3 regions of the Microbacterium sp. NPDC077391 genome follow, and region 1 is predicted to be linked to each of the others. Evidence: predicted binding sites of a transcription regulator. Region 1 holds the regulator's gene; each other region holds the start of a gene.
The links. The regulator LexA, encoded in region 1, represses DNA repair genes until DNA is damaged. The targets are predictions, from matches to a motif close to TCGAACANNTGTTCGA.

Region 1 (10,434 bases):
CAGGCGGACCCCAAGGCGACCCCGGCCGATGTCGACCAGGTCGTCACCGGCTACCGCGACCTGGCACGGGAGGTGGTCGCGATTCCGTTCGATCACGAGATGGTCGACGGCCACCTGCGCCTCGGCGCCCTCGCCCCGGCCTCCCAGACCGCCTGGCTGGCGGCGGGAGCAGCCGTCGCGCGGGGCCTCTGACCACCCGTACCGGGACCACCCGCACGGGTCTCCGTGCGGGGCTCCGGGTCGCGTCGGACGCTAGAGCGACTCGACCCAGTTGCGCAGCAGCCGGATGCCGGCCTGTCCCGACTTCTCGGGGTGGAACTGCGTTGCGGAGAGCGGGCCGTTCTCGACCGCGGCGATGAAGCGCTCCCCGTGGGTCGCCCACGTCACGGCGGGCTGCGGGAACGGCGGGATGACGTCGAGCTCCCACGACGTGGCGGCGTACGAGTGCAGGAAGTAGAAGCGCTCGTGCTCGATGCCGCGGAAGAGCACACTGCCCTCCCCCGGCTCCACGGTGTTCCAGCCCATGTGCGGCAGCACCGGGGCGTGCAGCTCGGCGACCGTGCCCGGCCACTCCCCCAGGCCCTCGGCGGGGTGCCCGCGCTCGACACCGCCTTCGAACATCACCTGCATGCCGACGCAGATGCCGAGCACCGGGCGCCCACCGGCCAGGCGACGGTCGATGATCTCGTCACCGCCGTGTGCGACCAGCGCCTCGCGCACGGCGGCGAAGGCCCCGACGCCGGGCACGAGCAGGCCGTCTGCCTCCAGCGCTCTGCCGCGATCGCGAGTGAGCTCCACCTCGGCGCCCGCGGCGGCCAGCGCCTTGACGGCCGAGTGCACGTTGCCCGACTCGTAGTCGAAGACGACGACGCGGCGCGTGGTCACAGCGCACCCTTGGTCGAGGGGATGCCCTCGACGAGCGGGTCGAGCGCCTTGGCCTGACGGAACGCACGGGCGAATGCCTTGAACTCGGCCTCGGCGATGTGATGCGGGTCGCGTCCGCCGATCACGCGCACGTGCACGGTGAGCCCGGCGTTGAAGGTGATCGCCTCGAACACGTGGCGCACGAGCGATCCGGTGAAGTGCCCGCCGATGAGGTGGAACTCGAAGCCGGCCGGCTCTCCGTCGTGCACGAGGAACGGGCGGCCGGAGATGTCGACCACGGCCTGGGCGAGAGCCTCGTCGAGAGGCACCATGGCGTCGCCGTAGCGCGAGATGCCCGCCTTGTCGCCCAGTGCCTCGCGGATCGCCTGGCCGAGCACGATCGAGATGTCCTCGACGGTGTGATGCGCGTCGATGTGCGTGTCTCCCGTAGCGCGCACGGTGAGGTCGGTGAGCGAGTGCTTGGCGAAGGCCGTCAGCATGTGGTCGAAGAACGGCACGCTCGTGTCGATGTCGCTGCGACCGGTGCCGTCGAGGTCGACGACGACCTCGACGGTCGACTCGGAGGTGCTGCGGGTGCGGCGGGCGGTGCGTTCGGTCATGCTGACGGTCCAATCGACGCGAGGGCTTCCAGGAATGCGGTGGTCTCGGCCTCGGTGCCTGCGGAGACCCGGAGGTGATGCGGGATGCCGACATCGCGGATGAGCACTCCGCGGTCGTACAGTGCGCGCCACAGGGCCTGGGGGTCGTCCACCCCGCCGAACAGGACGAAGTTCGACCACGAGGCGTGCGGCCGGTACCCGAGGGCCTCGAGCGTGGCCGAGATGCGCTCGCGCTGCTCGACGATCTCATCGACCATGCGCAGCATGGTGGCGGAGTTGCGCAGCGCCGCCACGGCGGCGGCCTGCGTGAGGGCGCTGAGGTGGTACGGCAGGCGCACGAGCCGCAGCGCGTCGATGAACGCCGGATCGGCGGCCAGGTACCCGACCCGAGCACCGGCGAAGGCGAAGGCCTTGCTCATCGTGCGCGACACCGCGAGACGCGGGCGACCGTGCAGCAGGCTCAGCGCGGAGGGCGCGTCGTGCGGGGCGAACTCCTGATACGCCTCGTCGACGACCACGACACCGCGGGCCGCCTCATAGACGGCCTCGATGACGTCGAGTCCCAGCGGCGTGCCGGTCGGGTTGTTCGGGGTGCACAGCAGGATGACGTCCGGGTCGGCCTCGGCGACCTGCCTGGCGGCATCGTCGGGGTCGATGGTGAAGTCGTCGTGGCGCGTGCCGGCGACCCACCGTGCGCCGGTGCCCTGCGTGATCAGCGGGTACATCGAGTAGGTGGGTGCGAACCCGAACGCCGTGCGGCCGGGGCCGGCGAAGGCCTGCATGATGTGCTGCAGCACCTCGTTCGAGCCGTTGCCCGCCCAGATCTGCTCGGCCGTGAGACCGTGACCGAGGTACTCGGCGAACCCTTCCCGCAGCGCGGTGAACTCGCGGTCCGGGTAGCGGTTGACATCGCGCAGGGCGAGGGCGACGTCGTCGAGGATGTCGCTGGCGACCTCGTCGGGAACCGGATGCGTGTTCTCGTTGACGTTCAGAGCGACGGGAAGCGGCGCCTGCGGGGCGCCGTACGGCGTGAGCCCGCGCAGATCGTCGCGGAGGGGCAGCTCATCGAGGGAGGTCACATGCTCCATCGTAGGCCGCGCATCGCACCCACCGCCTCGGATGACGGCGCACTCTCACTCGGCGGGCGCGGTCTCGGAGTAGGCGGTCGGGATCGCGATCGACGCACCGGCCTGGATCATGCCGGAGGGGAGGTTGTTGAGACGCCTGATGGCATCGATGACCTCGCGCGGGTCGGAGCCGGGAGCGGCCTCAGCGGCGATCGACCAGAGGGTGTCACCGGGCAGCACCGTCACCGTCTCGAACGCGACGGGTGCGCTCTGGCCGGACGCGATGGCGGAGCCGCCGGCCAGCAGAGAGACCGCGATGCCGGCGATGACCGGCGCGGCGGCGAGGGTGGCGAGCAGACGACGACCACGCACGGTGAGGCGCAGCCGGGTCGGGACAGAACGCCGGGCAGCGGCCGTGACCGACGCGGTCAGGGGGGCCTGGATGCTGATGGTGCTCATGCGATGCTCCTCTTCGCTCTCCTCCGCCCATCGGGCGGAAGTGGTGCAGCTTTCGCATCCGGCATCCGGCCGGGGATGCCGGATCCGAAGCTACGTTCCGAATCTATCTTCGATATCGAACATCTGTCAAGAATTCTTCGAATACAGCGCCCGCGGTTCTGCGACACGCTCGAACAGATCTTCCGTTTTCCGAGCGAACTCGGATACGGTTTCGATGAAGTCAGCCCACCATGGGCCACCGACATTCGAACCGCATCCCCGCGAAGACGCGGATCTGCACCGTGTGAGGGCATGAAGGAGCACCCATGAGCGACAACCCCGAGACCGCAGCCGAGGCTCCCCGCACGCGGCGCCGCAAGAGCCTGAGCCCCAAGCAGATGGCGATCCTCGAGGTGATCCAGAGCTCGATCGCCCGTCACGGCTACCCGCCGAGCATGCGCGAGATCGGCGACGCGGTGGGGCTGAAGTCGCTCTCGAGCGTCACCCACCAGCTCGGACAGCTCGAGCTGAGCGGCTACCTCCGCCGCGACCCGGGCAAGACCCGCGCCATGGAGGTGCTGATCGATCTGCCCGGCAGCGGAGCCGAGAACCCGGCAGACACCGCGCCGTCTGTCGGCGATGCCGCGCTGGTGCCGCTCGTCGGTCAGATCGCCGCCGGCGTGCCGATCACGGCAGACCAGCAGGTGGAGGAGATCTTCCCGCTGCCGAGGCAGCTCGTCGGCAAGGGCGACCTGTTCATGCTGAAGGTCAACGGAGAGTCGATGATCGATGCGGCGATCTGCGACGGCGACTGGGTGGTCGTGCGCACGCAGAACAACGCCGAGAACGGCGAGATCGTCGCCGCCATGATCGACGGGGAGGCGACGGTGAAGACCTTCCGCCGCCGAGACGGACACACCTGGCTGCTGCCGCGCAACTCGGCTTTCGAGCCCATCCTCGGCGACGAGGCGGTCGTGCTCGGAAAGGTCGTGGCGGTGCTGCGCTCGGTCTGAGCGAGCCCTCGCGAACGAAGAGGCGCCCCTTCCCGGTCGGGAAGTGGCGCCTCTTCGTCGTGGGCGGTGCTCAGACGGTGACGGCGACGTCCTCGCGGACGCGCCTGGTCGCCTCGACGATGTTGCGCAGCGACTCCACCGTCTCCTCGTACGCACGGGTCTTCAGGCCGCAGTCGGGGTTCACCCACAGCTGGCGCAGCGGCAGCTCGTCGACGGCGCGACGCAGCAGCGCCTCGATCTCCTCGACGCTGGGCACACGCGGCGAGTGGATGTCGTAGACGCCGGGGCCGACACCGTGGTCGAAGCCGAATCGCGCGATGTCGGCGACGACCTCCATGCGGCTGCGGGCGGCCTCGATCGAGGTGACGTCGGCGTCGAGGGCGCGGATCGCGTCGATCACGACACCGAACTCCGAGTAGCAGAGGTGCGTGTGGATCTGCGTTCCGGCGGCGGCGCCGCCGGTCGCGAGCCGGAACGAGCGCACCGACCAGTCGAGGTAGTCCGCCTGATCGGCCGCCTTCAGCGGCAGCAGCTCGCGCAGCGCCGGCTCGTCGACCTGGATGATCGCGATTCCGGCGGCCTCGAGGTCGGTGATCTCGTCGCGCAGGGCGAGCGCGACCTGGTTGGCCGTCTCGCCGAGCGGCTGGTCGTCGCGCACGAACGACCAGGCCAGGATCGTCACGGGGCCGGTGAGCATGCCCTTGACCGGCTTCGCGCTCAGCGACTGCGCGTACGACGCCCACGAGACGGTGATCGGCGCAGGGCGCGACACGTCTCCCCAGAGGATCGAGGGCCGGGTGGCGCGCGAGCCGTACGACTGCACCCACCCGTGCTGGGTGACGGCGGACCCGTCGAGGTGCTCGGCGAAGTACTGCACCATGTCGTTGCGCTCCGGCTCGCCGTGCACGAGCACGTCGAGGCCCAGCTCCTCCTGCAGGGCGACGACCTGGTCGATCTCGCGGCGCAGGAAGTCGTCGTAGTCGTCGGCGGGCAGCTCGCCGCGCAGGAACTGCGCACGAGCCCTGCGGATGTCGCCGGTCTGCGGGAACGAGCCGATCGTCGTCAGCGGCAGCGCCGGCAGGTTCAGCGCCTGCTGCGCGCTCTCGCGCTCGGCATACGAGACGCGCGAGAACTCCGTCTCGGCGACCTCATGGCCGCGCACGGCTCCGTCGCGCACGCCGGGTGCGTCATGCCGGTCGGCGAGGGCCGCGGACGCGGCATCCAGCGCGTCGGTGATGGCATCCCGCCCCTGGGCCAGTCCTTCGGCGAGGGTGACGACCTGGCCGACCTTCTGGTCGGCGAAGGCGAGCCAGGAGACGAGACGCGGGTCCAGCGCCGTCTCGTCGTCGACGTCGTGCGGCACGTGCAGCAGCGAGGTCGAGGTGGACGCCGAGATGTGGGACGCCCCGAGGTCGCGCAGCGCCTCGAGCTTCGCGAACGCCGCGTCGAGGTCGCCGCGCCAGATGTTGTGTCCGTCGATGACGCCGCCGACGAGGGTCTTGCCCTCGAGCGCGGGGAGCGCTGCGGGCACCTCGCCGCGGACCAGGTCGATGCCGATGGCCTCGACGGGTGCGGTCGCCAGCACGTCGAGCGTCGTGCCGAGAGCGGCGTAGGGCGCGGCCACGAAGATCTGCGGTCGCTCGCCGGCGCCGCCGAGCACGGCGAGGGCGCGGGCGGCGGCGTCGGCGAGCGCGGCGGTGCCGACCGGCAGCGACTCGCTCACCAGCGCCGGCTCGTCGAGCTGCACCCACGCGGCGCCGGCTGCCTTCAGCTTGGCGAGCAGCTCGGCGTAGACCGGCAGCACGTCCTCGAGGCGGCTGAGCGGATCGAAGCCCTCGGGCGCGTCATCCGACGCCTTCGCCAGGGCGAGCAGGGTGACCGGTCCGACGACCACCGGGCGGGTGACGTATCCGGCGGCCGCGGCCTCCGCGACCTGCTGCACGAGGTGCTCGCTGGCGAGGGAGAAGACCGTCTCGGGGCCGATCTCGGGGACGAGGTAGTGGTAGTTCGAGTCAAACCACTTGGTCATCTCGAGCGGTGCGCGATCGCCCTCGCCTCGGGCGACGGTGAAGTAGGCGCCGAGTCCGATGCTGCCGTCGGCGTCACGGAGGTCGTCGAAGCGCGTCGGGATCGCACCCACGGTGACGGCGGCGTCGAGCACCTGGTCGTAGAACGAGAACGACTCGGGGATCGACGAGTCATCACGGCCGAGACCGAGTTCGGCGAGACGCGCACGCGTCGTGGCGCGCAGCTCGGCGGCCGTGCGCTCGAGAGCCGTCTGGTCGGAGCGGCCCGCCCAGAAGGACTCGACGGCCTTCTTCAGCTCGCGGCGCCGGCCGATGCGCGGGTAGCCGAGGATCGTCCCTGCGGGGAAAGCGGTCATGGTGTTCCTTTCGATGCTGCGGAGAGCTGGCGCTGCGGGATGATCCCGGCGAGGCGGAGGACGTCGAGCACGGTCTCGTGCTGGTTGAACGCGTACAGGTGCACACCGGGCGCGCCGCCGTCGACGACGGCGCGGATCAGGTCGGCGGCCCAGCGGATGCCGATCCGGCGGCGCCCCTCGGTGGTCGGCTCGACCTCGAGCTCGATGGCGAGCTCGCTCGGAAGCTCCTCGCCGGTCAGCTCGAGCACCCGCGCCAGACGCGCGGGCGAGGTGATCGGCATGATGCCGGGGAGGATCGGGATCGCCACCCCGGCGCGGCGGGCGCGTTCGACGAACGCGAGATAGTGATCGGGGTGGAAGAACAGCTGCGTGATCGCGACCGTCGCCCCGGCCGCCTGCTTCGCGAGCAGCGCGTCGACGTGCTGGCTGCTGTACGCCGAGCGCGGGTGGCCGTTGGGGAAGGCGGCGACGGCGATGTTCACCCGACGGCGCGGCGCGACGCGCACGGCGCCGGGGTTGCCGCGCACCGGGGACTCCTCGTACGGGGCCCGCTCCGCCTGCACGCGGTCGATCAGCTGCACGAGTTGAGCCGAGCTCTCGAGGTCGCCGAGGAACACGTCGTCCTCGCTCTGACCCGCGGGCGGGTCGCCGCGCAGCGCGAGGAAGCTGAGCACGCCGGCATCCAGGAACTCGCGGATCAGACGGGCGGCACCCGCATAGGTGTTGCCCACACACGTGAGGTGCGCGAGCGGCTCGGTGTCGGTGTGCGCGCGGATGTATCGCAGCACCTCGAGCGAGCGACCGCCGGTCGAGCCGCCCGCGCCGTAGGTGACCGAGATGAAGTCAGGTCCCGCCTCGGCGAGCCGGTCGATCGTGTCATGCAGCGCCCTGGTGCTCTCGGCGGTGCGCGGCGGATACAGCTCGAAGGAGAACGGGATGCTGCTCACGGCGGTTCTCCTTCGAGGCTCGGTCTGCGGGGTGTTCTCAGACGGTAGGACAGCCCCTCGCCGCGGCGCACACTCTGTGACGCCGTGTGTCACCTGCGGGTCTGGCTAGGCTCGATGCATGACCGCACCGCACGGCTCGTGGCCCTCCCCGTTCACCGCTCAGATGATCGCGCAGGCATCCCCCCGCATCGACGGAGCACGCTTCGTCGGCGACGAGGTGTGGTGGGGCGAATCCGTTCCCGCCGAGGGCGGCCGGGTGACGGTGCGCAGCTCGAGCGGCGACCAGATCCTCCCCGCGCCGTGGAACGCGCGTTCCCGCGTGCACGAGTACGGCGGCGGGTCGTGGACCGCCGATGCCGAGGGCACCCTGTACTTCGTGCACGGCGCAGACCAGCGGATCCACCGGATGTCGCCCGGCGCCGCTCCCGAGCCGCTGACCGCGGCCGGACCTTCATACGGCGGACTGCGGCTGCAGCGAGGACGGCTGCTCGCGGTGCAGGAGGATCTTCGCCCCGAGCAGCACGTGCGCGCGATCGTGGAGGTCCCCCTCGACGGCGCCGCGGCCGATGACGAGTCGGCTGTGCGCACCCTCGTCTCGACGAGTGGCTTCGTCGCGCATCCCGCCCTCTCACCCGATGGACAGCGTCTCGCCTGGGTGCAGTGGAGCACCGTCCGGATGCCCTGGGAGCAGGCGCTGCTGCACGTGGCGTCGGTCGACGGCGACGCGCTCGCGTCGACGCCGACCCGTGCCGCCCTGCAGCCGGAGTGGGTGAGCGACGACGAGCTGCTCTACCTCGATGATCCATCAGGCCGGTGGAACCTGCAGCGGCTGCGCGTCGGCGACACCGCAAAGCCGGTGGCACCCGCCGACGCCGACACGGGCGGCGGCCTCTGGGTGCTCGGCAACCGCTGGTACCAGCCTCTCGACGACGGCCGTGTCGTGGCGGTGCGCACGAACGGGGCCGACGAGATCGTGCTGATCTCCCCTGACGGCGACGCCATCGAGCTGCTCACGCTGCCGATCACGTCCGGCGCGAGCATCGACGACGCGCGCGGCGCTCGCGTGCTCATCTCGGGCGCGGGGCGGGCGGTCGGGGCGGGGCTGTGGTGCGTCGACCTGGACGACGGCACCATCACCACCGTCACGGGGGGCGACGCGGCGGATGCCCGGTGGATCCCCCGCGCGCGCCCGGTGACCTTCCGCGGTCCGCACGGCCCGGTGCACGCCTTCGACTATCCGCCGACGAACCCCGACGTCTCAGCGCCCGAGGGCGATCTGCCGCCGTACATCGTCATGGTGCACGGCGGCCCCACCGCGCACGTCTCGGGCGCGGCATCCACGGCGTACGCGTACTGGACCAGCCGCGGCATCGGCGTGCTCGACGTGAACTACGGCGGCTCGACGGGCTACGGCCGCGCCTACCGCGAGCGCCTCGACGGGCAGTGGGGCATCGTCGACGTCGACGACGTCATCGCCGCAGCACGCGGCATGGCCGAATCGGGTCTGGCCGACCCCGCCCGCATCGCCATCCGCGGCGGCTCCGCCGGAGGGTGGACGGTGCTCTGCGCGCTGGTGCGCGGCGGCACCTTCACCGCGGGCATCTCGAGATACGGCGTGGCGGATCTGCGGATGCTGGCAGCCGAGACCCACGATTTCGAGGCGCACTACATCGACGGTCTGGTCGGGCCGCTGCCCGAGGCGGAGAGCGTGTACATCGAGCGGTCGCCGCTCTCGCACGCCGACCGGATCGACGTGCCGGTGCTGCTGCAGCAGGGTTCGGACGACCGGGTGGTGCCGCCCTCGCAGTCGGAGGCGATCCGCGACGCCCTCGCCGCCAGGGGCGTGCCGCACGAGTACCTGCTGTTCGAGGGCGAGGGCCACGGCTTCCGCGCGGCGGAGACCATCATCGCGTCGCTCGAGGCCGAACTGGGCTTCCTGGGTCGGACGTTCGGGTTCGACGCCGCGCGGTAGCCGCTACTCCCCCACGCGGTTGCGCAGGCGCATGGCGCGCTCGGCCTCGCGCGTGTCCTGGCGCTCGCGCAGGGTCTGCCGCTTGTCGTACTCCTTCTTGCCCTTCGCGAGTGCGATCTCGACCTTCGCGCGGCCGTCCGAGAAGTACAGCTTCAGCGGGATGAGGGTGTAGCCGCCAGCGGAGACGGCGTGCTCGAGCTTGCGGATCTCGTCCTTGTGCAGCAGCAGCTTGCGGATGCGCTTGGCGGAGTGGTTCGTCCAGTGCCCCTGGGAGTACTCCGGGATGTGCACCGCGTCGAGGAAAGCTTCACCGCCCTTCACGTACGCGTAGCCGTCGCTGAGGTTCGCGCGCCCCTGGCGCAGGGACTTGACCTCGGTGCCGGTGAGCACCAGACCCGCCTCGTATGACTTCTCGAGGTTGTAATCGTGACGCGCGCGTCGGTTGGTCGCGACGACCTTCTCCCCGCGTTCCCTGGGCATGTTCTTCTCCTGACGACAGACAGCCCTCAACCCTACCGGTTACCGCACCCCTCGACGGGTCAGGTGCGCAGCCACCGCCGGATCGCGAAGCCGGCCGACAGGGCCGCCAGCACGACGCCGATGCCGATGAGCACGGGCACGACGAAGACGGCGTCCTGCATGTCGACCAGCGGGCGCATGAACGGCACCCGCTCGGCGAGGTATCCCTCGACGCCGAACTTCACTCCCGCCAGCACAGCCGCGCTGGCGAACACCGATCCGAGGAACGCGGCGAAGACGCCCTCGAGCACGAACGGCGTCTGGATCGATCGATTCGACGCGCCGACCAGGCGCATGATGCCGATCTCCTTCCGGCGCGCGTACGCCGAGAGCCGGATGGTCGTGGCGATGAGCAGCACGGCGGCGATCAGCATGAGGGCCGCGACACCGACCGCGATGTACGTCGCGACGGTGAGCGCGGAGAACAGCGGATCGAGCAGTCGACGCTGATCCTGCACCTCGTCGACGCCGGCGACTCCCGAGAACGCCTCGGTGAGCACGCGCGACTGCTGCGGATCCTTCATGGTCACGCGGAACGCCACGCCCATGTTCTCGACGCCGAACGCGTTCGCCTGCTCCTCGCCGAAGCGCTCGACCCAGTTCTGGTACGT
Region 2 (10,434 bases), on a different contig from region 1:
GGCGGTGTGGTCTCGCTGGGCGGGGGAGCGGTGACGGATGCCGAGACCCGTGCTCTGCTGCACCGGCATCCGGTCGTCTTCCTGACCGTCACCGCCGAGGCCGTCGAAAGACGCATCGGCGGGGCCAGCCGCCCGCTTCTCGCGGACGAGGAGAACCCGGTGCAGCGGTGGCGCATCATCTTCGATCAGCGTCGACGCTGGTACGAGGAGGTCGCCGACCTCACCGTCGACACATCACGCAGACCCATGCGGGCACTGGCGGAGGAGATCGCCGCCTGGAGGAGGAAGCAGCAATGACCACGACCACGATCAGCGTCTCCGGACAGACACCCTATGAGATCACCGTCGGGCGTGACATCCTCGACCGGGTTCATGCGGCTCTCGACCCGGCGGTTCGCAAGGTGCTCGTCGTGCACCCGCCGACGCTCGGCAAGCGGGCGGCAGAGCTGCGCGAGCGGCTCATGGCGGAGGGCGGTCTCGAGGTGCTGCTGGCCGAGATTCCGGATGCCGAGGCCGGCAAGCGCATCGAGGTCGCGGCGTTCTGCTGGCAGGTGATGGGCCAGGCCGACTTCACCCGCACGGATGCCGTGGTCGGCTACGGCGGCGGATCGGTGACCGATGTCGCCGGCTTCGTCGCCGCCACCTGGCTGCGCGGCGTGCAGGTCGTGCAGGTGCCGACCACCGTGCTCGGCCTGGTCGACGCGGCCGTCGGCGGCAAGACCGGTGTGAACACGGCCGAGGGCAAGAACATGGTCGGGGCGTTCTGGGCTCCCCGCGCCGTCATCGGCGATCTCGATGAGCTGCAGACACTGAGCGCGAACGAGGCCACGGCGGGGTACGCCGAGGTGGTGAAGGCCGGATTCATCTGGGCGCCGGAGATCCTGGACATCATCGAGGCATCTCCGGAGCGGGCGGTCGATCCGACGACCGACGAGTTCCGCCGCACCGTGGAGCTGGCGATCGACATGAAGGCGAAGGTCGTCTCGGATGACTTCCGCGAGGCGGGGCTGCGGGAGATCCTCAACTACGGCCACACGCTCGGGCACGCGATCGAGCACGCCGAGCGCTACCAGTGGCGCCACGGAGCGGCGATCTCGATCGGCATGATGTACGCCGCCGAGCTGTCGCGTCTGGCGGGCCGGCTCTCCGATGCCGGTGCGGACCGGCATCGAACGGTGCTCGAATCGCTCGGGCTGCCGACCACCTACCGCGCGGGTGCCTGGCCGCAGCTGCTGGCGACCATGCAGCGCGACAAGAAGGCGCGCGGCGGGATGCTGCGCTTCATCCTGCTCGACGACATCGCCAAGCCCACCGTCGTGCAGGCGCCGGACGAGTCGCTCATGTTCGCCGCATACCAGGAGGTCGTGGGATGAGCGACGCCCGCCGGTTGATGCTGCTGAACGGTCCGAACCTCAACCTGCTCGGCACCCGGGAGCCCGACGTGTACGGCACCGCGACGCTGGCCGACGTCGAGCAGCTCACCGCCGCTGCCGCGGCGGACGCAGGATACGAGCTGCGTGCGCTGCAGAGCAATCACGAGGGTGTGCTGATCGACGCGATCCACGCGGCCCGCGAGGACTGCGCGGCCATCATCATCAACCCCGGCGGGCTCACGCACACGTCGGTGTCGCTGCGCGATGCGCTGACCGGCGTCGGCCTGCCGTTCGCCGAGGTGCACATCTCGGACGTGTACGCCCGGGAGAAGTTCCGCCACTTCTCCTACCTCGACGACGTCGCCACCGTGCGCGTCGTCGGCGAAGGCGTCGACGGCTACGCGCGGGCCGTGCGGGAGCTGGCCGCGCTGCTCTGACCTCCGTCGGCCCAGAACGGGCGGGCTCGCGAGCTCAGCTCGGACATCGTTCCATGGTCGGTGCGCACCCGTGTCTCGCCGATGCCGAATGTCGGCCACTGCATGACCACGTCGACGGCTCCGTCGGGTGGCAGCGGCCACACTCGTGGTCGCCGGCGCCAGATCTGCCTTGCACGGATCGTGTGGAGAGGAAGCGAACGTGATCCCGATACGGCCTGTTCCTATCGCGCCGCGCGCCGGCGGCTAGAAGGGTGGTGGCGCGGAGCTGGCGTATCCGGTGGGGGAGATGACCTGCACCGAGCGATCGGGTCGGGTCCGGTACCGGACGCGGGTGCGATGTCGGATGATGGGGTCGCGGGGGCAGAGCGGCCGCAGTTGGGTGAGGTCGGTGGTCCCGCCCCTCGCCCACGGTCTGTCGTGGTCGAGGTCGGCGTCGACGGCGAGGCGGGTGCATCCGTCGCGGGAGCAGGTGCCGTGGTGCAGGGTGAGCCAGTCGCGTTGTGCTCGGGTGGGGCGGTAGGTGCGGCGGTCCATGTCGACGACCACGCCTTTGACCGGGTCGGTGATCACCCGACGGAAGCCGCGGGCGTCGAGGAAGAGCTGCTTCGCGGTGAGCGGGTCGATGCTGTCGCCGCCGACGATGGAGGCGGACTCGACGGGGACCGGGTCGCCGGCGAGGAGCTGCACGGGCACGGTGACGAAGACCTTCGTCTGCACCGCCGTGGCGGTGCCGACCCCGCGCAGCCAGGCGCTGAACAGATCGGCACGGATCTGATCCCGGGTGCGCCCCTCACGAGTGTCCTTGCGGGTGTGCTTGGCCGTCGCCGACAGGCGCCGCATCGCTGCGACCGCCTCATGAGTGGGAAGCAGGGCGGTCAGCCACGACATCCCGTAGCCGGCGGGGGAGACGCTCACGTGCCGGTCGGCCATCGCCCGGGCGTGCCGGCGCGCGGCAGTATCGCCGGTGATCCGGTCGACGAGCTTCTTCGCCCGCTGCCGCAGCACCGCCGATGAGCAGGTCAGCACCCACTCGTGCGCGGCACGATCCAGCCGGGCGAGGGCCGCAGCCGCAGCATCCCGCACCTCCCGCGGCGCGCCCACCGGAGACGCGAGCGGGCCGGCGGCGGTGACGATCGCTCCGACGCTGTGCATCGACGCGAACCCGTCGCGGGCGCGCTGCCACAGCAACGGCAGATCCCGCGCCGCCGTCTCCGCCGTCGAGCACAGCTCCCGTACCCGCTCCTGCGAGATCCGCAACCGCAGCGACAGCTCCAGCACCACAGCCCGCTCGGCCATCTGCACGTCGGCGTCGATCGTGTAGATCTCCGGATGCCGACGAGCGAACTCGACCGCCTCCACCACCCGCTGCGCCTGACGCGCCGCCGACCGGTTCGCATCCACCTCAGAGCACGTCACATCATCCAGAAGCACCCCCAGCACATCACCCGCGGACTGCGGGATCACGCCGAGCTCCTCATTGATGACCATGACACCAGTATAGAACAAAGATTCGAAAAAGGGAAGGGCGACGTCCGGACAGATCGCTCGATCCGGGGCATCCGATAGAATCGCTTTTCGGCCACTTCACTGCGCGCATCCGCGCCCGGCCCTCGAAGCTTCTGAATGAACGGACCCGCATCACCATGGCATCCACCGCAGACATCAAGAACGGCGTCGTCATCAAGATCGACGGACAGCTCTGGAGCGTCGTGGAGTTCCAGCACGTCAAGCCCGGCAAGGGCGGCGCCTTCGTCCGCACCAAGCTGAAGAACGTCGTCACGGGCAAGTCGGTCGACAAGACCTACAACGCCGGCACCAAGATTGAGATCGAGAACGTCGATCGTCGCGACTTCACCTACCTGTACACCGACGGCGACAGCTTCGTCTTCATGGACCAGGAGGACTACGACCAGATCAACGTCCCCGCGGCCACCGTCGGCGACGCGAAGAACTACATGCTCGAGAACCAGCAGGTGCAGATCGCGCTGAACAACGGCAACCCGCTGTACATCGAGCTGCCCGCATCGGTCGTGCTCGAGGTCACCTACACCGAGCCTGGCCTGCAGGGCGACCGCTCGTCGGCAGGCACGAAGCCCGCCACCCTCGAGACCGGCTACGAGATCCAGGTCCCGCTCTTCCTCGAGACCGGCACCAAGGTCAAGGTCGACACCCGCACGGGTGACTACCTCGGCCGCGTCAACGACTGACCTTGAGCGCCCGCACCAAGGCGCGCAAGCGCGCCCTCGACATCCTCTTCTCGGCCGACGTGCGCGGCGAGGAGCTCTCGGTCGTGCTCGCCGCGGCCGCCAAGCGCGCCGCCAGCGAACCGGCTCGCGAAGCCTCGTGGCTGTATGCCCGCGAGATCGTCGACGGAATCATCGACAACCGCGATGAGATCGACGAGCACATCACGACCCACAGCAACGACTGGAAGATCGACCGGATGCCCGCCGTCGACCGTGCTCTGCTGCGCATCGGCACGTGGGAGATCGTCTACAACGACGAGGTCCCGACCGCTGTCGCGATCGATGAGGCCGTCGAGCTCGCCAAGGAGCTCTCCACCGAGGACTCCGGCGCATTCGTGCACGGCGTGCTGGCCCGCATCGCCCGTTCCATCTGAGTCGCAGCCGGCGCTGAGCGCGTGTCGGTGGTGACGGGGAGGATGCTGTCATGAGCTCTCCCCGTCCCTCCGCCACCGCGCTGCGCGAGCTGGCCGGAGACGGCGGCTATCAGCGCGGCCTCGACTACGCCCGCCGCGGTCGCGTCAGGGACGCGCGGTGGGATGCCGGGTCGCAGACCCTCGTCGCCGAGGTGTACGGCAGCGAGCGTTCCCCCTACCGCTGCCGGGTGCGCTTCGACGGGCCGCGGATCATGACGACCAGCTGCACATGTCCGGTCGTCTCCGCATGCAAGCATGCGATCGCGGCGATCCTCATCGGAGCCGACCCGGATGAGACGCCGGACCAGGCGCCCCTGCCGCCCGCCGATCCGCCGCGACCGGCGCCCCCGCCGCGAGAGCCGTGGGAGCAGTTCGGTGCATTCGCGCGACCCGTCCCGCAGGCGGCATGGCGCGCCCTGCTGAGCGCGCCTGCCGTGGAGTCGACCACGCTGCCGCTCGCCCTCGGCATCGAGCTGCGGGTGCGTCCGCGCCACTCGTTCGAGCGATGGGGGCCCGCCGCGCTGCAGACGGCGACACCCCGCGACCTCGCCGGCGAACACGGCGAGATCCTCCTCTGCGTCCGGCCGCTCATGCGCAGCGCATCGACCGGTCGATGGATTCACGGCGATGCCTCCTGGGACTCGGTACGTCGCTCATCGGGGCGCTTCGATGCCGAGCAGGCGCGCTGGTTCACCGACTTCCTCAACATCGCGCGCGACTCGCTGCTCTCGGGCACCGCGGGGGACTGGATCGCGCTCGACAGGGTGGAGACGCCGCTGCTGTGGCAGCACATCGACGCTCTGGCCGGGCTCGGCATCCCGATCATTCCCACGCAGAAGCACACCGCCGTCCGACTCGCCGAAGACGCGGCGATCGGTCTGCGCATCGACCCGGCCGCGGGCGGTGCGCTCTCGGTCAGCGTCGATGCGGTCATCGACGCGCACCCGGCTCCGGCGGCGCAGCTGCGGCCGATCGGACGCATCGGACTGTATCGGTGGGAACTCGTGGGATCCGGCGTCGAGGTGACCATCGCGCGCGTCGGGCTCGCGCCTGCCGTGCTGAACGCCATCAACGCCTCGACGCCGATCGACGTGCCGCCGCACGACCGGGAAGGGTTTCTCGCCGACGCCTACCCCGCCCTCGCCAGGCAGACGGCCGTGACGGCACCGGATCACCTCGCGCTGCCCGCCCTCGCCGAGCCGGATCCGGTGCTGCGGGTGGCGTTCCGCAGCGGCCATCGCATCGCATACCGGTTCGAGTGGGAGTATGCCGGTCACGGCACGGTCGCCTTCACCGGCGGCTCGGAGAGCTTCCGCGATCCGGATGCCGAGCGAGCCCGCGCTCGTGACATGGAGACGATCTGGGCCGGAGCGACCCGAGACGCGTTCCGCGAGCGTGCCGACCTCGAACATCTCGCCGCCGCGGAGTGGGCCGCGCACGTTCTGCCGGCGTTCGAGGCGTCGGACGTGAAGGTCGTCGTCACCGGGCGTCGAACCCGCTACCGAGAACTCACCGGCACTCCCGAGATCTCGGTCTCGACCGTCGAATCGACCGATCCGGACTGGTTCGACCTCGGGGTGCTCGTGAAGATCGACGGACACTCGATTCCGTTCACCCCGCTGTTCACGGCCCTGAGCATGCGGCGCACCAAGCTCATGCTCGTCGACGGCACCTACTTCTCGCTCGCGCACCCCGCGCTGCAGCAGCTGCGCGAGCTCATCGACGAGGCGGGTGCGCTCACCGAGTGGGAGACGGGCCCGCGCATCAGCAGATATCAGACCGCGCTCTGGGAGGACTTCGAAGACCTCGCCGACGAGTCCGAGCAGGCGGTGGGCTGGCGAACCACCGCCGAGGGCCTGCGCGGAATCGAGCACGTGCCCCGCACCGCGCCGCCCGCGGGCCTGCACGCGCAGCTGCGCCCCTACCAGCAGCAGGGTCTCGATTGGCTCGCCTTCCTCTGGCGGCACCGGCTCGGCGGCATCCTCGCCGACGACATGGGCCTGGGGAAGACCCTGCAGCTGCTCTCGCTCGTCGCGCACGCGGTGGAAGAGGGGGAGGGGCGTCCCTTCCTCGTCATCGCCCCCACCTCGGTGCTCGGCACCTGGCGCAGCGAGGCCCGCCGGTTCGCCCCCGACCTCAGGGTGCGCCTCGTGGAGGGCACCGGGTCTCGGCGTGCCGACGAGATCGGCGCGATGGCAGCCGAAGCCGACATCATCGTCACCTCCTACACGCTGCTGCGGCTGGATGCCGAGGAGTATCAGGGCATCGACTGGGCCGGCGTGATCATCGATGAGGCCCAGTTCGCCAAGAACCCCGCCACGAAGGTGCACCAGGCCATCGCGCAGCTGAGATCGGTCGTCACCATCGCCGTCACCGGCACGCCGCTCGAGAACAGCCTGACCGATCTGTGGGCGCTGTTCTCCCTCACCGCGCCCGGGCTCTTCCCGTCGAAGCGCCGCTTCCGCGAGGAGTACGTGCAGCCGATCGAACAGGGCAAGGTGCCCGAGAACGAGGAGGGGGCCCCGTACCGGCAGCGGCGTCTCGAGCGGCTGCGCCACCGCATCCGCCCGCTCATGCTGCGACGAACGAAGGAGCTGGTCGCGAGCGACCTTCCCGTGAAGCAGGTGCAGGAGCTGTTCGTCGACCTGAGCCCCGCACACCGCGCCGTCTACGACACCGTCCTGCAGCGAGAGCGCCAGAAGGTTCTCGGCCTGCTCGCCGATCTCGACCGCAACCGCTTCATCGTGTTCCGTTCGCTCACCATGCTGAGGATGCTCGCGCTGTCGCCGCGGCTGATCGATCCGGATGCCGATGCCTCGTCCGCGAAGCTGGACGTCCTGCTCGAGCACGTGCAGGAGCTGCGTGCGGAAGGACACCGCGCACTGGTGTTCAGCCAGTTCACGTCGTACCTCGAGATGGCCGCCGAGCGGCTGCGCGCCGCCGGCATCGCCTACGACTACCTCGACGGCTCGACTCGACAGCGAGAAGACGTCATCGACGGGTTCCGCTCGGGTGATGCCCCGGTGTTCCTGATCAGTCTCAAGGCCGGCGGCTTCGGGCTCACCCTCACCGAGGCCGATTACGTCCTGCTCCTCGACCCGTGGTGGAATCCTGCGGCCGAGGCACAGGCCATCGATCGCACCCACCGGATCGGACAGACGCAGCCGGTGATCGTGTACCGACTGATCGCCGCGGGCACCATCGAGGAGAAGGTCCTCGCCCTGCAGCAGCGCAAGGCGCGACTGTTCACCGCGGTGATGGACGATGAGGCCCTGTTCTCGCAGGCGCTCACCGCCGACGACATCCGCGGTCTGCTCGAATCGTGAGCGGCGCACCGCGGGCATCCCGATAGCCACGGCCGGTCACCGGCCTCGCCCAGCGAGCGCTCGATACAATCGACGTCGTCCAACCCTGAGGAGAGACATGCGGATCACGGGACTCGGCCACGCCGGGATGTTCATCGAGACGGTCGGTGGGAACATCATCTGCGACCCCGTTCTCGGACCCTCCTTCTACGGCTCCTGGTTCCCGTTCCCCGACAACCGCGGGCTGGACTGGGAGCGCCTGGGCCGCGAGGCTGACTTCCTGTACATCTCGCATCGTCACCGCGACCACTTCGACCCGAACCTGCTCGAGAGGTATATCTCGAAGGACATCGAGGTCCTGCTGCCCGAGTACGTCACCGATGACCTCGAGGTCGACATCCGCAAGCTCGGCTACGACAACATCACCTACGCTCCCGCGGGCCAGGTGATCGAGCGCGGCGATCTGAAGATCATGATCACGCCGCTGCGCGCCCCCAGCGACGGCCCGATCGGCGACTCGTCGCTGAGCGTCGACGACGGGACGGCGTCGATCCTCAACCAGAACGACTCGCACCCGCTCGATCTGGAGGCGCTGCTGTCGTTCGGCAAGCCCGAGGCCTACTTCACCCAGGTGTCCGGCGCGATCTGGTGGCCCATGGTCTACGACCTGCCCCAGGACGCCAAGCAGAAGTTCGCCGCGCTCAAGCGCGAGGCGCAGAACAAGCGCGCCATGTACTACATCGAGAAGGTCGACGCCCCCCACGTGTTCCCGATGGCGGGACCGCCGATGTTCCTGCGCGACGAGCTCTTCCGGTTCAACGGCAAGGGTCAGGACGACGACTCGATCTTCACGGATCAGAAGGAGTTCCTGGCGCACATGAAGCAGCTCGCGCCGAAGTACGACGGTCACCTCTTCATCCCCGGCACCGTGGTGGAGATGAACCACGGCGAGATGAACGTCTCGCAGAGCCTGTACTCGGAAGACGAGATCGCCCACATCTTCGACGAGAAGTGGGACTACCTCGAAGAGCAGCGCGCATCGCGCCAGCAGGAGATCATCGACGAAGAGGCCACCCGCGCGGAGGTCATCCCCCCGGCGGAGATGCTCGCGGCGATCAAGGAGTGGTGGGAGCCGCTGCTGAAGAAGTCGCGCACCATCCGCCTCGGCGTCGGCGGCAACGTGCGCTTCAAGATCGGCGAGCTGGACATGGTCGTCGACTTCCCCAAGGCGAAGGTCCGCGAGTACGCGGGCGAGGAGTGCATCTACTGGTACACGATTCCCGCCGACCTCGTCTCGACGAACATCCGCGACCACGAGATCGACTGGTCGAACTCCATCTTCCTCTCGATGCAGTTCTCGGTCGGGCGCAGCGGCAAGTTCAACGAGTTCCTCACCACCTTCCTCAAGTGCCTGTCGGTCGACCGGATCGAGTACGTCGAGAACTGGTATCAGGAGCAGACCGACCAGACCGAGGATGCCGAGATCGACGACTGGGTGGTCCAGCGCCGCTGCCCGCACCTGCGCGCCGACCTCACCCGCACCGGCAAGATCGAGGACGGCGTACTGACCTGCTCGATGCACGACTGGAAGTGGGACCTCGAGACCGGCAAGTGCCTGACGACGACGGGGCACCCCATCCGCGCTTCGCGGGTCATCAAGACCGGCTCCCACGCCGAGGAAGAGCCCCAGCCCGCTGCAGCACAGCGCTGACGTCACGCAGCGTCGGGGGCCGCCCGGTCTCAGCTAGACTTTCACCATCACCGAACCTTTAACACCGTCCTGTGAGGCGGAGAAGGGAAGTGGCCGTTGTCTGCACGCACTGTGCTGCACGAAGCCGATATAGCACGCGCCCTGACGCGCATCGCCCACGAGATCCTCGAATCCAACCGAGGCGCCGACGGGCTCGTGCTCCTCGGCATCCCGACCAGGGGAGTGACGCTGGCCGAGCGGCTCGGCTCGGTCATCTCCGGCATCGCCGACACCGAGATCCCGGTCGGATCCCTCGACATCACGCTGTTCCGCGATGACCTGTCGAAGCACCCGACGCGCGCGCCGAAGCGCACCGAGATCCCCGCCGGGGGCATCGATCAGAAGACCGTCGTGCTCGTCGACGACGTGCTGTTCTCGGGCCGCACCATCCGCGCGGCGCTCGACGCCCTGCAGTCCATCGGCCGCCCGTCGGCGGTGCGCCTGGCGATCCTCATCGATCGCGGCCATCGCGAGCTGCCGATCCGCCCCGACTTCGTGGGCAAGAACATCCCGTCCTCCCGCGCGGAGCGGGTGAACCTGCGCCTGCGCGAACTGGACGGTGCCGACGAGGTGACGATCGAATCATGAGGCATCTGCTCGACACCCGCACCCTCGATCGCAAGCAGGCTCTGCGCATCCTCGACGTCGCCGAGGACATGGCCGACACCCAGTCGCGCGAGGTCAAGAAGCTTCCGACGCTGCTCGGCAAGACCGTCGTCAACCTCTTCTTCGAGGACTCCACGCGCACCCGCATCTCGTTCGAGGCTGCGGCGAAGCGGCTCTCCGCCGACGTGATCAACTTCGCCGCGAAGGGCTCCAGCGTCTCGAAGGGCGAGAGCCTGAAGGACACCGCCCAGACCCTGCAGGCGATGGGGGCGGATGCCGTGGTGGTGCGCCACTCGGCATCCGG
Region 3 (10,434 bases), on a different contig from region 1:
CACCGCGAAGCTGGTCGACGAGATCACCGACACCCACTCCCGCAAGGGTCGCGAGGCGTGGGCGCAGGGAGTGGCGAACATCCTGTCGGGCGCCTTCGGCGGCATGGGCGGATGCGCGGTGATCGGCCAGACGATGATCAACGTGAAGGAGTCGGGCGCGCGCACCCGCATCTCGACGTTCTGCGCCGGCGTCTTCCTGTTCCTGCTCGTGGTCGTGTTCGGCGATTTCGTCGCGACGATCCCGATGGCGGCGCTGGTCGCGGTGATGATCATGGTCGCGATCGGCGCGTTCGACTGGCACAGCGTGCGTCCGTCGACGCTGAAGCGGATGCCGAAGAGCGAAACCTTCGTGATGGTCTCCACCGTCGTGCTCGTGCTGCTCACCCACAACCTCGCAGTCGGCGTCGTGGGCGGGGTGCTGGTCGCGTCGGTGCTGTTCGTGCGGCGGGTGGCGCATCTGGTCGATGTCACCCGCGTGGTCTCGGATGGCGTGGCGACATACATCGTGACCGGCGAGCTGTTCTTCGCCTCGAGCAACGATCTGACGACGCTGTTCTCGTACTCTTCCGATCCCGTCCGGGTCGTCATCGACCTGTCGGGCTCCCACGTGTGGGACGCGTCGACCGTCGCGGCGCTGGATGCCATCGAGACGAAGTACGCCGCGTACGGGAAGTCGGTGGAGATCGTGGGGATGAACGACGCGAGCGGGGTGTTTCACGGGCGCTTGAGCGGCGGGTTCGAGTAGGGAAGAACTCACGCCTGCACGAACGCCACCGCCCGCGCCGTCGCCCTGCAACGCCTGGCCCCTCCTGACGCGCTGAGCGTGCCGAAGTACCCCTAGCCCCACATGCGGCAGGCACCACAGGTAGCGGATGCGCCGTGACCGCGCGGACGATCACCGACGCGTTGGATCAGGCTGCGATGTCGAATCGTGCTCGGCCACCCCGACGCGGCGCGCGGGCAGGGTCGACGTGTGGTGGTGGCACGAACCAGACAGTGTTGCCGTGTCCGGGTGGGTCGATGCGGATGTCCCACCCGTTGTCATGTATCCGGTGGTGACAGGTCTCGCAGAGCAGGACCCCGTTCGCGAGATCGGTAGGTCCGGCGTCGCGTAACCACCATCGAATGTGATGCGCCTTGGCCATGCCGGGTGGCAGGCCGCACATGGCGCATCCGCCGTCGCGTTCGGCGAGAGCGAGTCGCTGCGCCGGGGTGAACAGTCGACGGCGGCGCCCCCAATCGAGCACTTCGCTGTCTCCGCCGAGCACGCACGGGATGATCCCGCCGTCGGCGGCCATCCGGCGGGCGGCACTGATGCTGATCGGCTGGTCGATCCCGTCGATCGTCGCCGACCCGGTGCCCGCCTGGAGATCCTGCAAGGTCATCCGCACCACCACGGTCGCTCCTGCGAGCGCGGGCGTCTGCGCGGTGCAGCCGAGCATGTGCGATCCGAACAGGCTCAGGGCGTCGGCCTGCAGCATCGGGACGGTGCGGCGATCGGCATCCGGGGCATCGGGATCCGGCGCGTCTTGTCGAGCCGCGAATGCGGCGGTGACGTACCCGCGGATCGCGGTGATCACCGGGGCGGCACTCTCGGGGTCGAGCAGCGCGTTCAGGTGAACCATCCCGTCACGCTCGAACATCGTCAGTGACCGCTTGGCGCGCTGCTCTTCCGCGCGCGGCTCCACTCCATCCGGGTCCAGCCACGCCTCGGCACGGACGGTCAGCTTGCGCACGTCGTCCAAGGACAGCCCGACCGCGGCCTCGGTGAGGATCCGCTCGCCCTCGCTCGTCCGCTCAGGCCCTGCAGCGATACGGCACCGATCGAGCAGGCTGATGATGAGCCCGGCCACCTGCGAACTGACTGCACCGTCAGACAGGGCTTCCCGCACCAGCGGATAGCGCGCGGGAAGCCGATCACCGAGCAGATCCGCCCGCGGAGCCGTCGCCTCCCCAACCTTGATGAGTCGAATCGCATCCCCCGTCGAGACGCCGGTGGTCGCGGCGATGAGTTTCGCCGGCGTGCGGTACCCCTGCTGCTTGGCCAGGCTGCCTGCTCCGAGCTCAGGACGCGACTCGCGAGAGATCCCCGCGGCGACGTCGGCGTGCACGGCATCCAATCGACGCTTCACCATCCCGATAGCGCTGTCGATGGCGATCAACTGCTCACGGGTCAGATCCGTGGCATCTTCCGCATCGCCCCACGATCGATCGAGCGACGACATCGCTTCGATCAACGGCGTGAGCTTCGACATGCGTCAATAGTACTTCTGTTCGATCAAGAGATCAAGCGTTTACCGAAACTTTGTTCGGATATCTGCGAGCCGCTCTCGTCGGGCGCGGTGCTCAAGAGTCCCCGCACCCAACGCTCAGCCACGCTGCAAGGCGAGACGCGCCACCGCCCGGATGTGCGGCGTCACCAGGCCGAAGGCGCCGGGAGCCGACAGTGCGAGCAGTCCGTCGGTGAGCTCGCGAAGCACCCCATCTGCTTCGCCCCGATCGAACCCCGCGCGGGAACGGACGGTGTCGTACCAGTCGCCGAACTCGTCGTATCTTCTCGCGTCACGCGCCGCGTGCGCCTTCTCGAGGTAGCCGGCCAGCTGGTCGTACGACGTGGCCGATCCATCGGCGAGTGCGAGCAGAGCCGCGGCGCGAGAGAAGCGGCTCGTGTCGAACGAGCCCCAGTACCCTCGCGTCCCGCCCGCGATCGCGCTGACGACCCGCGGGAAGGCCTTGACGGGATCAGCCATCAGCTGCTTCCCGAGTGCGGTGACCACGACGTGTCCTTTCAGCCGCCGGATGAGCCCCGCACGCCGTGCGAACGAGCTGAGCAGATCCGCCGCATCATCGGCATCCCACTCGACGCTGGCGACGACCGTGTCGACGACGCTGGTCGGCAGCCACCCGCTGGTGGCGTCCTGGTCGGCGCCGTCGGGCCCGACTGCGTCGATCAGGGCGCGCAGCGCGTGGGTCGCCTGGCGCACCGTGTCGATGCCCAGCCGGTTGGCGTCGAGCAGGTCGGTGGCGTTCAGATGAGCCCGAAGGGCGAGCCGCCGCACCGGCGTCAGCGGTGCGAGCAGATCAGCGATCAGCGAGCCCGCGGAGGTGTCGTCGGGAATGGTGCGCAGAGACTCCGAGCGGACGAACGGCACGACGATGCCGAAGCGACGGACGAGCTCGCGGTTGGCTTGATCCAGATCCAGCGGCTGCGCGCTCGTCTGCCAGTCCCTCGAGGGCCGCAGCGAGCTGTCGACGCCGGCACCCACGATCGACACGCTCGCGTCTCCCGCCTGCCGACCGGACGCGCGCTCAACGGTGATGTCGAGTTCGAACGGAAACGACGGCACTCGCACCGCTGCCTCGGCGAGTGCGGCTGGATCATCGCCGAAGAAGTCATCACCCGCGTAACGCACGGCACGGGCCGCGAACGGCGCGGACCACTCGTCTCGAACCACCCAGCTCTCGCCACAGTAGACGTGCGGGTGGCGATACCTGAGTGCGGCGACCTCCTCGTCGCACGCTTCGATACCGACACTGAGCAGGTAGGCCTCCCACAGCCATGTCTCAGGCGAGTGCTTCGGAAGCTCGATCGTCCTGTCCCACTCGGGGTGACCCGCCACCGACACCTCGATGCGCACGGCCGATGGAACGACCAGGTGCTCGCGATAGTTCATGCAGGCGACGATAGGCATCCGCCCCGACGCTCACCGCTCCGCATCCCGGCACCTGTGGAGTACCTCTCAGCATCGGCCATTGTGCAGAATGACCGGCCTCGATGCGAGAGCCGTCAGCGCGCCTGATACTCGGCGCGCAGCGCCTCGCGGTTCGGGCGGGCCCCCTGCTCCAGACGAGCGAACAGCCATACCGGGTCGATCTGCAGGAAGTAGCGGAACAGGATCGTCACCGACTTCTGCGTCACCCGGCGGTCGGCGATCAGCAGCTGCACCCCGTGATCGACCGACCACACCGCGGCGGTCACACCATCGACTTTCACCACCCACGACCAACCGGCCACGCGCACATCCGGCGACACCTGCTCGATGACAGCGCTGAGCCGCGCACCCCGCCGCACGCGCACCACCGCGGCATGCGAGACGACATCGTCGCCGGCGGCGACGCTCTCACGATCGACATGCACCTCGACAGATGAACCGAGCACGGCCTCGAGCCTAATTCGCGGCGCGCACGGTTCACCCGGCGCGCCTCTCCGTCACGGTCGCCTGGCCCACGGCATCCGCCGGGTCGAGCGTCAGCCCGATGTCGACCAGCACGATCCGCCCGCTCAGCCGCGGGCCCTCGCCGCGGGCGAGGCCGGCCTTGACCGCGCCGAACGTGACCGTCGTCGCCGCGGCGAGCACGGCGTCGTCGGCAGCGCCGGTGTCGGCGTCGAGTCCGCTGGGCAGGTCGACGGCGATGACGACGGCGGATGCCGACAGCAGCGCGGTCACCGCGTCGCGGCCCTGCCCGCGCAGGGCACCGTGCGCGCCGATGCCGAGGATGCCGTCGACGATCACGTCGTAGGCGGCCGGGTCGAGATCGGCGAGGCGGATGCTGCGCGCGCCGGCGTCCATCGCGGCTTGCAGCGCCTTCTCGTGCACGCGGTCGGAGGTGCGCAGCATGTCGACGGGAATCCCGCGTGCGGCGATGTCGGCGGCGGCGAACAGCGCGTCGCCGCCGTTGTCGCCGGAGCCGGCGAGCACCAGCACGCGCTCGGGGTTGTGCTCAGCGATGACCTCGGCGAGCGCGGTCGCGGCACGACGCATGAGTGGCACGCCCGCGGCGAGCAGCGGTGCCTCCGCCGCCCGCACCTGCGCGGCGGTGAAGGTGGGGACGGTGGGCGACATGCGCTTACGATGCCGTACCGTCGGCCTCGGACTCCAGGTCTCTGAGCCGGCGGAGCTTCGCCCAGGGGTAGAAGGCGATCCACATGACCGACGCGATCGAACCGCCCATGATCATCGACGCGATATCCATGACCGCGACTGTACGCGGGAGCCGGGCGGTGGGGATCCCCCGCGAGGGGGACAACGAACGCTTCCTCCCGATCACTGCTGCCTCCGCATCTGCGGAGCGCGAAATCTCAGGTCAGCCGTTCGAACATCATCGTCGCCTGGATGCGATCGCCCCCGCCGAAGCCGGCGCTGCCCGACGAGGAGGTGGTGATCGTGGGCAGTCGGTATCCGAGAGCGGCCCGCTTGTTCGGGAGGGGCACGCAAGACGCAGCGCGGTGGTGCCACCCCGGTAGATCGTTGTCATTCCGCGACTTCGAATGCCGCAGGCGAACGCTAGTATCTGGATTAGTTGCTCCGCACGGACGACAGGAACTCCCCGGGTTCCGAGTCTCACGCCCAACCGCTCCTGGGCGGTACTCGCCGTGCAGTAGAGCACTCCTGCGGCAAGCCGCTGTCTGTCTAGGACACGAGGCGACACTGAACCACTGCCAAATCGCGGTGGTGATCGCGAACGATTCGATCTCGCTTCAACGCAAACTCACTCTTGTGAGTCACGACAAGGCGGAGCCCCTGAGCTGGAATAAGTTCGGCTTTGCGTTCGTCGTATAGTCGGCGCTGCTCCCCTCGAGGAATGCCCGATACCGTCGCACGCCGGTCGAAGAGGGGCACCGACTCGGTGTGCTGCTTCTCCTGAAACTCGACGACGAGCTGAAGCGAGGGCCAGTATCCATCCACTGGGAGCTGAACCGCGCGACCTGAACGCGGCGACACGTCGCCCCGAATGTCGGCGGCGCTCGAAAACTGGACAGTAGCGGCGCTTGAAAAGTGAACACTCGACGATTGGAGTGTGATCACTTTGGAGGACTGGGCACTGATTCGCCGGCTTGCCGGGGAGGGTGTGGCGAAAGCGCAGATCGCGACGAGGTTGGGGATCTCGCGGACGACGGTGTATGCCGCGTTGGCGTCGGATTCCCCGCCGAAGTATGAGCGGATGGCGGCGGTGACGTCGTTCACGCCGTTCGAAGCGCGGGTGAAGGAGCTCTTGCGGGAGACGCCGGAGATGCCGGCGACGGTGCTGGCCGAGCGGGTGGGCTGGTCGGGCTCGATCCGCTGGTTCCGTGACAACGTGAAACGGTTGCGGCCCGAGCAGCGGCGCATCGATCCCGCGGACCGGTTGATCTGGGAACCGGGAGATGCGGCGCAGTGGGATCTCTGGTTCCAGCCGAGGAAGATCCCGCTCGAGGACGGGACGGCGAAGCTGTTGCCGGTGCTGGTGATCACGCCCGCGCACTCCCGGTTCATCGTCGGGCGGATGATCCCGACCCGCAAGACGGAGGATCTGCTGCTGGGGTCCTGGGAGCTGTTGCAGCAGATCGGCGCAGTCCCGCGGAGGTTCATCTGGGACAACGAACCCGGGATCGGGCGCGGACCACGGCGGGCGGAAGGGGTCGCGTCGTTCATGGGAACGTTAGCGGCGAAGTTGGTGCTGTTGCCTCCCCGGGATCCGGAGTCCAAGGGAATCGTCGAGCGGCGCAACGGCTGGTTCGAGACCTCGTTCATGCCGGGCCGCTCGTTCGCATCTCCGGGAGACTTCAACGAGCAGTTCACCGACTGGTTGCAGATCGCCAACGCGCGCACGGTCCGCACCTTGCAGGCGTCGCCGGAGCAGCGCATCAACGCGGACCGGGCTGCGATGCTGCCGCTGCCACCGGTCCCGTTGCACCTGGGCTGGCGCAACAGGATTCGGCTAGGGCGGGACTACTACGTCCGCGTCGACACGAACGACTACTCCGTCGACCCCCGCGCCGTCGGCCGGCTCGTCGATGTCTCCGCTGAACTGGACCGCGTCAGGGTCAGGGCCGATGGACGCCTGGTCGCCGAGCACACGCGGGTTTGGGCGCGCGGGATGACGATCACCGACCCCGCACACCTGCAGACCGCGAAGACGCTGCGAGAGCAGTTCCGCGCGCCGCGACCGGTCGCCGCCGGTGATGATCTCGTCCGTGATCTTGCCGACTATGACCGGGCCTTCGGCATCGGAGGCGGGTTCTGATGGCGACCACGCAGACCGAGACGGCCAAGCAGCTCACCTACCTCGCCGGCTCACTGAAGGCGCCGCGCATCCTCGAAGCCGCAGGCCGGCTCGCGGAACAGGCCCGGGCCGCGGGCTGGTCTTTCGAGGACTACCTCGCCGCGGTGCTGGAACGCGAAGTGAGTGCCCGCAACGCCTCCGGTGCTCGGTTGCGGATCCGCGCGGCCGGGTTCCCCGCGGTCAAGACCATCGAGGACTTCGACTGGGACCAGCAGTCCGCCGTCCGACAGCAGGTCGCGAGCCTGACCTCCGGGGCGTTCCTCCTCGAGGCCCGCAACGTGGTTCTCCTCGGACCTCCCGGCACCGGGAAGACGCACCTGGCCACCGCGCTGGGCGTCATCGCCGCGCACCAAGGCCACCGGGTCCTGTTCGCCACCGCCACCGAATGGGTCACCCGCCTGTCCGACGCCCACCGCCAAGGCCGGCTCCCGCAGGAACTGGCCCGGCTGCGCCGCTACGGGCTGATCATCGTCGACGAGGTCGGCTACCTACCGTTCGAGCAGGACTCCGCGAACCTGTTCTTCCAGCTCGTGTCATCCCGCTACGAACACGCCTCCCTCGTGCTCACCTCAAACCTGCCGTTCTCCGGCTGGGGCACAGTGTTCGGCGACCAAGTCGTCGCCGCAGCGATGATCGACCGCATCGTTCACCACGCCGAAGTGATCACCCTCAAAGGCGCCAGCTACCGGCTCCGAGGCCGAGGCATCGACAGCCTCCCCAGCACCCGGACCGACATCACCAACCCAGCTGACTAGACTGCCGACAACCGTTCACAATTCGAACGCCGAAACCGTTCAGAATTCGAGCGCCGCCGACACCGAAGCCAGTCGGCTCGTGCTGGTCGTTGAGCTGCGAGCCCCAGCACTTCGTCACACAGATCGAGGACGTAATGCTCGTCGGTCGCAGTCCGCTTCGCCACAATAGCCCTGCAAGTCCAACGCTCAGCGGAACAGGCATGGAGGGTGACCGCTCCCACAGAGCCGTCGGTCACCTGGTGGAGTGGTCATGACGGCGCATCTCCGCTGCTATCCCCTCCACCATGCACGCGCCAGCAAATCCTTTGCCGTTGGCGGGGTCGAGAAACTCGAAGAGAGGCACGAGCTTGTCGACTGGAGCGCCTGACACGGCGTCTAGCTCGGCTTGCTTTTCCTGAGAATCGGGACGTGCGTGTCAGCAGGTAGGGGCAAGCTCGGGGAGACCATGACGAATTATCCACGCATGCGGCTCAGTTGCGAGGAGGGACACGCCGCGCGTGAAGCTTTGTGTCAGCTATGTGCGGGCAGACCTAGGGTTTGAAGCATCAGGCACGGGAGGGGTGAAGGCAGGTAGAGAGTAAACCGCTTCCTCCCCGAGCGCGAGAAGCTCCCGCCCGATCACTTGATGTAACACTTCGATGCGCCGCGTGAGCGTCCTTACTTGATGCGCGCATAGGACGCTCAGCCGCTCCACCATCTCGCGAGATAGACGTGTCACGCTCGTGTGAACTTCTCCAATTCTGGACATTCCAGGCGCTTCATCGCGCGGGTTGAGATCAACAAAGACGATACCGATCTCGAAAGCGTTCACTGAGTGAGCGACGAACTTGTTTCGCGTGTCGATGAAGTATTCGTGGGCCTCCTGCATGTCCGTACTCAGACCGTCGGTGTTGGCGCGGCCACGGTGTCGCAATCCGTTAGCGAATGCGCGACCGTAGAGTGTCAACGCGGCCAGCCACAGGGCGTCGCTCTCGCCAAGCTCTGGACCTAGCAGCTCGAAGTCTTGTGACAGATAGGACTGTGCGAACATCTTGGCGGAGCTGAAGTCGTATCGAAGGCTTGCGAGGTCGATGAGTTCCGTCGTGGACGCGGTTTCCACCGTGACCCTTCGCATTCCGGGTCTGAGCCTGAGGTGCTCCGAATCGGGAGTGAGAGGGTACATGCTTTGCACCCATCTAAAGATAGCGTTCGCAAGGCGTCCCGCACCCGAACCGACTGGGTCCAGTCGCGGATCGTTGTGCAGCAGTGGAAGATCGGTGGCTCGGCGGCCAGCATGAGCGAGTCCGGATACATCCGGCCGCCGCACGCGAACCGGCCCTCGTCGTCCCAGGCGAAGTCGGATAACCAACGTCCCGTTCTCGCGTCGGCAGGAGTGAGATCGGCTGCGAAGCCTTAGTCCCCGTGGACACGTGCGGGCTAGTCGGTGGTTACCTCGCGGTCATCCCACCCGCCCGCATCGGAGCGTCAGGTCGCCGATGGCCTTCCGCAGCGCTTCTGCGGTCGATTCGCCCAATAGACCGATGGTGGAGACGATGTCGCGCGCGTCAGAAATCGCAAAGCGCGGTCTTGCGTAGACGAGCAGCATGTCTTGGTCCAATCGGGGCGGCGAGGATTCGACTGGCGCCGCGATGGATACGGTGAAACCATGCGGCTCGCGCGAATCAGGACTCACAACTTCAGAAACCTCCCAAGTCTGGATACTGCGTTGGGGCGATCCGTCGTGATCGTGGGCGAGAACCGCGCGGGAAAGAGCAATCTGCTGCAGGCCATTCGGCTTGTGCTCGACTCGAGCTTGCCCTATGCGGATCGACGACTCTCCAGCAAGGACTTCTGGGATGGCCTCGATTGTCCCAGCGGTGACCCGATGGTGGATGGGTACGAGATACGCATCTCGCTTGACCTCGACGAACTCAGCGACGACAAGCGAATGATGGCCACGCTCGGGAACGGTCTCGTCGAGCTGAAACCGCCCGTCGCACGCCTTACCTACAAGTGGGCTCCTGATCCCAAGAAGGACGGCATTTACACCGATGGGGTCTACTTTGCCGACGGCGAAGATAACCGACGCGTTCCCAACGACCTCCGCGATGAAGTCTTTGTCGCCTTCACCTCTGCGCTTCGGGACGTCGAAAGCGATATACGGTCATGGCGACGTTCACCGCTGCGTTCACTCCTAGAGCGTGTGATCGGAAAGATTCCCCCAGATGAAGTCGCACGCCTGCGCACCCTCCTATCGGAGGCGAACGACCAAGTCGTTGGCCTGCCGGACGTGGAGGACCTTGCGACCACCGTCGAGAGGCGGGTCGAGGCCGCGGTAGGTCCTCGACATGCTCTAGGTGCGTCACTTCGAACCGTTCCGCCGCAGGTTGACGAGGTGATCCGGGCACTGACGCTCTACGTCGATGGCTCCCAGGCTCGTTCCCTTGACACCGCCAGCCTTGGCTCGCTGAACATTCTCTACTTCGTGCTTCTGCAGCTGGGTTCTGAAGCTCGATTGGAGGGCAAAGAAGTGAGCCACACCTTGGTGATGGCAGAGGAGCCTGAAGCGCACCTTCATCCGCACCTTCAGCGGAGTGTTCTCGAGGCGATCGGCGCGCCCACAGACTCAAGGTCGATTCTTGTGACGACCCACTCA

Region 2: AB0O65_RS06980 (DUF222 domain-containing protein) is a predicted target of LexA. The motif match lies at 3,309-3,324, and genes of this name have one in related genera.
Region 3: AB0O65_RS00485 (DUF222 domain-containing protein) is a predicted target of LexA. The motif match lies at 2,298-2,313, and genes of this name have one in related genera.

Annotation. Positions count from the first base shown of each region.
Region 1 covers NZ_JBFBMI010000005.1:30,854-41,287, forward strand. Annotated here, with positions in the region: gene AB0O65_RS12640 (AAA family ATPase) at 1-192, shown strand, start outside; gene hisH (imidazole glycerol phosphate synthase subunit HisH) at 253-885, opposite strand; gene hisB (imidazoleglycerol-phosphate dehydratase HisB) at 882-1,484, opposite strand; gene AB0O65_RS12655 (histidinol-phosphate transaminase) at 1,481-2,563, opposite strand; gene AB0O65_RS12660 (LysM peptidoglycan-binding domain-containing protein) at 2,618-3,010, opposite strand; gene lexA (transcriptional repressor LexA) at 3,316-4,002, shown strand; gene metE (5-methyltetrahydropteroyltriglutamate--homocysteine S-methyltransferase) at 4,073-6,385, opposite strand; gene AB0O65_RS12675 (methylenetetrahydrofolate reductase) at 6,382-7,332, opposite strand; gene AB0O65_RS12680 (prolyl oligopeptidase family serine peptidase) at 7,451-9,304, shown strand; gene smpB (SsrA-binding protein SmpB) at 9,308-9,784, opposite strand; gene ftsX (permease-like cell division protein FtsX) at 9,844-10,434, opposite strand, start outside.
Region 2 covers NZ_JBFBMI010000002.1:345,963-356,396, forward strand. Annotated here, with positions in the region: gene AB0O65_RS06965 (shikimate kinase) at 1-297, shown strand, start outside; gene aroB (3-dehydroquinate synthase) at 294-1,373, shown strand; gene AB0O65_RS06975 (type II 3-dehydroquinate dehydratase) at 1,370-1,810, shown strand; gene AB0O65_RS06980 (DUF222 domain-containing protein) at 2,054-3,298, opposite strand; gene efp (elongation factor P) at 3,454-4,017, shown strand; gene nusB (transcription antitermination factor NusB) at 4,020-4,430, shown strand; gene AB0O65_RS06995 (DEAD/DEAH box helicase) at 4,481-7,795, shown strand; gene AB0O65_RS07000 (Rieske 2Fe-2S domain-containing protein) at 7,893-9,485, shown strand; gene pyrR (bifunctional pyr operon transcriptional regulator/uracil phosphoribosyltransferase PyrR) at 9,582-10,112, shown strand; gene AB0O65_RS07010 (aspartate carbamoyltransferase catalytic subunit) at 10,109-10,434, shown strand, end outside.
Region 3 covers NZ_JBFBMI010000001.1:99,578-110,011, reverse strand. Annotated here, with positions in the region: gene AB0O65_RS00490 (SulP family inorganic anion transporter) at 1-745, shown strand, start outside; gene AB0O65_RS00485 (DUF222 domain-containing protein) at 912-2,255, opposite strand; gene AB0O65_RS00480 (hypothetical protein) at 2,370-3,674, opposite strand; gene AB0O65_RS00475 (hypothetical protein) at 3,788-4,159, opposite strand; gene AB0O65_RS00470 (NAD(P)H-hydrate epimerase) at 4,191-4,844, opposite strand; gene AB0O65_RS00465 (hypothetical protein) at 4,849-4,974, opposite strand; gene AB0O65_RS00460 (hypothetical protein) at 5,081-5,212, opposite strand; gene istA (IS21 family transposase) at 5,800-7,005, shown strand; gene istB (IS21-like element helper ATPase IstB) at 7,005-7,799, shown strand; gene AB0O65_RS00445 (hypothetical protein) at 8,314-8,898, opposite strand; gene AB0O65_RS00440 (hypothetical protein) at 9,238-9,384, opposite strand; gene AB0O65_RS00435 (AAA family ATPase) at 9,445-10,434, shown strand, end outside.